One region of the Tunturiibacter empetritectus genome, then DNA from elsewhere that is predicted to be linked to it. Evidence: riboswitches for the same ligand, from Rfam matches in the RefSeq annotation. Region 1 holds a riboswitch; the other holds the start of a gene.
What was found. Region 1 has a riboswitch for cobalamin ahead of cobG (precorrin-3B synthase). Riboswitches for the same ligand answer to the same signal wherever they lie in the genome.
Positions count from the first base shown of each region.

Region 2: it holds a riboswitch for cobalamin, as region 1 does, so the genes downstream of both, cobU (bifunctional adenosylcobinamide kinase/adenosylcobinamide-phosphate guanylyltransferase) here and cobG (precorrin-3B synthase) in region 1, are expected to answer to the same signal.

Region 1 is NZ_CP132932.1:4,167,264-4,169,723, reverse strand. It holds gene cobG (precorrin-3B synthase) at 1-991, opposite strand, end outside; cobalamin riboswitch at 1,101-1,294, opposite strand; tRNA gene RBB75_RS17355 (tRNA-Arg) at 1,442-1,518, opposite strand; gene ispG (flavodoxin-dependent (E)-4-hydroxy-3-methylbut-2-enyl-diphosphate synthase) at 1,584-2,460, shown strand, end outside.
Region 2 is NZ_CP132932.1:1,154,061-1,156,520, forward strand. It holds gene hemG (protoporphyrinogen oxidase) at 1-580, shown strand, start outside; cobalamin riboswitch at 607-781, shown strand; gene cobU (bifunctional adenosylcobinamide kinase/adenosylcobinamide-phosphate guanylyltransferase) at 909-1,463, shown strand; gene RBB75_RS04650 (cobyrinate a,c-diamide synthase) at 1,460-2,460, shown strand, end outside.

The DNA.
Region 1 (2,460 bases):
CACACGCGGCGATTCCGCGATACCCATCTTTAGCATCGAACGACAAACTCGCGGCCTCAAGGCGCTCAGTAATTTGACTAATCGAACGTTTAGGAACAGCTGCGAGCACGACACCCCGCCATGGGGCCAACCGAATATCTCCATCGCACTCTTTCGCGACTACGGCTATACGCTGCACTTGTTCCGCGGTTAGTCGTCCAAGAGGGACTAAGGGGACTAAGCTTGCGAAATCAGATTGGTGAGTTGCATAGACTCCTACCGGCATATGGGCAACGAGGGTTGAACTGTCGGGAGAAGGACAAGCCACAAGGAAACTCGACAACCCATCTAATAATCGATCCAGCGCCTGAGGTACTGACGCAATTTTCTTTCCTCTTGCCGGTATTTGGAATTCCTTTGAAATCTTGAGACATATCTTTGCGGCCTCGAGTACACAGTCCAAAGCCTCATCTATCCTCACGCAAAAGCCGGATAAGGTGTCTCCTATGACGAATTGAAACGAATGCGTTTTATCTAAACTCACTACTCGCAAAGTTAGATCATCGCTATCGCGAGCAAACCAGTCTCCACCTCCATCTATGGAAAAACTAAACTTGGGTGGTAGGGCCGCCAGTACCTGATCCGCGATGAGGCGGCGATCTAATTTCTGAACGAATGGCCGTGTATCTATAATCTCGCCCAAGCCTAAACCAGCGAATGGGCTTGTCACGATATTGCGTACGCGGTCGTGCTCCGGAGAAGGAAGAAAGCCGGCGAAGTCCAACCCTTGGATCACGGAATTCAGATCTTGCTGTTGAATGGCTCGCAGTTGCAAGTTGGAACGTGAAGTAATTTCGACTTGCCCGTCAGCGAACGAGGCTGAGAGTTCGGCTACAGCAACGAGTTGGCTGGGAGTGATCATCCCACCCGGCACTCTTACCCGCGTGAGTAGACCGTCTTTCGCCTGGACCGCGTGAAGGATGCCAGGGCAGAAACTCTCTCCAACTCTCATCATGCGACTTTCTCTCTTGACCTGTCACCGCAAGATGGTCGGGAACGCAGCGACGGAATAGGCTGCGGCCACCCGGCCTTCCCCTCGGAGGCGTGTGTCATTGTGTCCGCTATGGACACTGTTTGCGGCAGGTCTTCGGACTTACAGGCTACCTAATCGCTCCAGCTTCCCAGTCCACTAATAGACCAGTGCTCTTGTTGGAGCTTTCGTTCCTGATTACCGCTGCGGGGCAGTTCCGGACTCTCACCGGATTCCCTTTTGGTTGGCTTCTCTGAAGCAACCACCGGAAACAGTTTCGAGTATAGATCAGATAAATATTCCGGACAAACGAGATGAATTTCCGTGAGAAGCAGATGTCAACGCTTTGTCGGAGTTATGTTTGGATTTGGTTTGGAAGTAACGCCTGGGGCAGGAGTCCTGACGCGAAGCGCGATTCGGACATTTGTGGCGTGGTGGCCCGGGGCAGAGTCCAACTGCCGACCTTCGCGTTAGGAGTGCGCTGCTCTATGCAACTGAGCTACCGGGCCACGTCTCGGTAGTGTATCGCGTAGGTTGTTGGTGGTGCGGTGGTAAACTTGGGGGTGGAGAGTTTATGCCTGAGATACAGCGTCGACGTGCGGTAACGGTGAATATTGGTGGGGTTCGGGTTGGGTCGGATTCGCCGGTCGTGGTGCAGTCGATGACCAATACAGATACGGCTGATGTCGAGAGTTCGGTGCAGCAGATTGCGGCGCTGGCTCGCGCCGGCTCGGAGATGGTGCGGGTGACGGTCAACAACGACGAGTCGGCGAAGGCTGTGCCGGCGATTGTCGAGGAACTGGCGAAGAAGGGCTGGTCGACTCCGATCATCGGCGACTTTCACTACAACGGTCACCTGTTGCTGAAGAAGTATCCCGAGACGGCCAAAGCGCTGGCGAAGTACAGGATCAATCCGGGTAATGTGTCGATCGGTCGGAAGGATGATGACAACTTCCGGACGATGGTTGAGGTTGCGGTGGAGCATCAGAAGCCAGTTCGAATCGGCGTGAACTGGGGTTCGCTCGACCAGGCGCTGCTGACGAAGATGATGGACGAAAATTCGAAGTCAGCCAATCCCCTGCCCGCTCGCGACGTGATGATGGAGGCGATGGTTGTGTCGGCTCTGGATAACGCGACAGCTGCCGAGCGGTATGGGCTGCGGCGAGATCAGATTATTTTGAGTGCGAAGGTCTCGGGGGTGCGGGATCTGATTGATGTTTATACCGAGTTGGCGAAGCGTTGCGACTATGCGCTGCATCTTGGGCTGACCGAGGCCGGCATGGGGATGAAGGGCGTTGTGGCTTCGGCTGCCGGTCTGGCTCCTTTGCTGCTCTCTGGGATTGGGGATACGATCCGGGTTAGTTTGACTCCTACTCCCGGTGGGGACCGGTCGGAGGAGGTGCGTTGCGGACAGCAGATTCTGCAGTCGCTTGGGATTCGCAGCTTTATGC
Region 2 (2,460 bases), 1.9 Mb from region 1:
TCCGGTGGATGTTGCTTGTTCTTTGCTGAAACCGGTGGACGCGGAGGTGGCTCCGTTGATGGAGATGGCGGCAAGCTCCGCGGTGGTGGTGGCATTTGGCTTTCCCGATGCGACGAAGTTTCCCGTGCCGCCTGGGTTTGGCTTTCTGGTGCCCCCAGGCTCCGATAGTCTGCTGCTCGCTGCAACCTTCGTCGATCAGAAGTTTGAAGACCGGGTGCCGCAGGGTGGACGGTTAGTGCGAGCCTTCTTTGGAGGCAAAGCTGCAGAACGGCTGATGCGATGTCGTAACGACGAGACCGCCGCAGTGGCGCGGATGGAGCTGGCCAGGATTCTGGGGCCGCTGCCGGAGCCTCAAGTGACCGTGGTTCGGCGATGGCCGCGAAGCCTCCCACAGTATGCCGTGGGGCATCTGGAACGGATGAAGAAGCTAGATGAACGAGTGAGTGAGCTTGATGGACTGTCGCTGCTTGGCAACGGATATCGTGGCGTGGGTGTGCCCGACCTAATTCGGGATGCCCGGGTTGCGGCGAGGCGTATCGCAGGTGCGAATAAAGATCTTGCAGGGGTCGCGGAGCTGTAAATATTTGACCCGGCGCAATGGCCGGGATAGTCTTTTTCTACACTGGTGTTGGGAAGACGGTGTAAATCCGTCGCTACCCCGTAACTGTAAGCGCTGAGAGTTTTGACGATTGGTATTAAGCCACTGGGATTTGTCCTGGGAAGGTGAGTCGAAGCTCGGTGAAGCGTAAGTCAGGAGACCTGCCGGTGGCCGATCAGGCTTGATTCAGCTTCGCTGGGAGAGCTGAAGAGCATTCTCGCTGACTGCAACCGAGGTCTGCCCGAGCGCTGCCTAACTTTATTCCCGCTCTGCTCGGCTGCTTCGAAAGATGCCGGGCAAGGAGCTAACAATGCAGGAGATGCGCCAGAGTTCCGTGACACTCGTTCTTGGCGGCGTTCGCAGCGGCAAGAGCCGTTATGCGCAGCAGCTTGCAGAGCGAGAAAGCCGCGTGATCTTTGTGGCGACAGCGAAGGCTTCGGACGACGAGATGCAGAGGAAGATCGAACGGCATCGCAAAGAGCGCCCGGCGGAGTGGATCACGGTGGAGGAGCCGTTGGAGCTGGTACAGGTACTGACAGAGCATGGGCAGAGCTGCGATGTGATGGTGGTGGATTGCCTGACGATCTTTGCGGCGAATCTTCTTGAGACCGAAGGTGATGACCAGGACACCGTAAATCGTCGCGTTGAGGCTTTCTGTGAGGCGTTGCGGTCGGCTGGTTGCTCGGTTGTGCTGGTTTCAAACGAGGTGGGCAGCGGAGTGGTGCCGGCGTACCCGATGGGGCGGCGTTACCGTGATCTGCTGGGAGAGATCAATCAGAGCGTGGCAAGAGTCGCCGATGATGTGGTGCTGATGGTAGCCGGGCTGCCACTTGCGCTGAAGGGACATCTTGAGGTGACTCTGTGAGAGGGCTGCTGATTTCAGGTGCTGCAAGCGGCGTTGGTAAGACTACGGTATCTCTTGCGGTTATGGCGGGCCTTCGACGGCGCGGGCTTGCGGTGCAGCCGTTCAAATGTGGGCCTGACTTTCTGGACACGGGACACCACACCCGAATATGTGGGCGAAAGGCTCGCAACCTTGACACGTGGATGCTGAGTGAAGAGGCGAACCGAAGTGTTCTGCGAGATGCAGCTCGGGGCGCGGATGTTCTGGTTGCTGAAGGCATGATGGGACTGTTCGATGGAAAGAGCGGGAACACCGAAGCGGGAAGCACCGCGGAGATTGCTAAGCTGCTGAAGCTGCCGGTAGTGCTGGTTGTCGATGCGGCAAAGACTGCGCGAAGCATCGCAGCGGTGGTGCTCGGCTTTGAGATGTTCGATCCGCAGTTGCAGCTTGCTGGTGTGATTCTGAACCGCGTTGCGACGGAGCGGCACTACGAGATGCTGCGGGCGGCGATTGAGACCAACTGCAGGACAAAGATTCTGGGCTGGCTGCCGCGCGATCCGACGATTGCGATTCCTGAACGGCATCTTGGCTTGCAGGGGGCGGCGGAAGCGGCGATTGATAACGATGCAGCGATCGACACGCTGTCTGCGCTTGCGGAAAAGTTCTTCTGTCTGGATCGTTTGCTTGAGCTGCACTATGATTTGGAGCTGAACGAGAATCAGGATTTCGGCGTGAAGCGTTCGCGATCTGAAGAAGATGTGCGAATCGGCGTCCCGTCCGATCATGCGTTCTCGTTCTATTATGAGGACAATCTTGACCTGCTGCGCGAACAGGGAGCTGAGATCGTCTGGTTCAGTCCACTGCACGACAGGTGTCTGCCAGACGGACTGGACGGGCTGTATCTGGGGGGAGGATATCCCGAACTGCATGCAGAACAGTTGAGCAGTAATCGCAGGATGCTCGAGGATGTTCGTACCTTCGCGGCTTCGGGAAGACCGGTCTATGCGGAGTGCGGAGG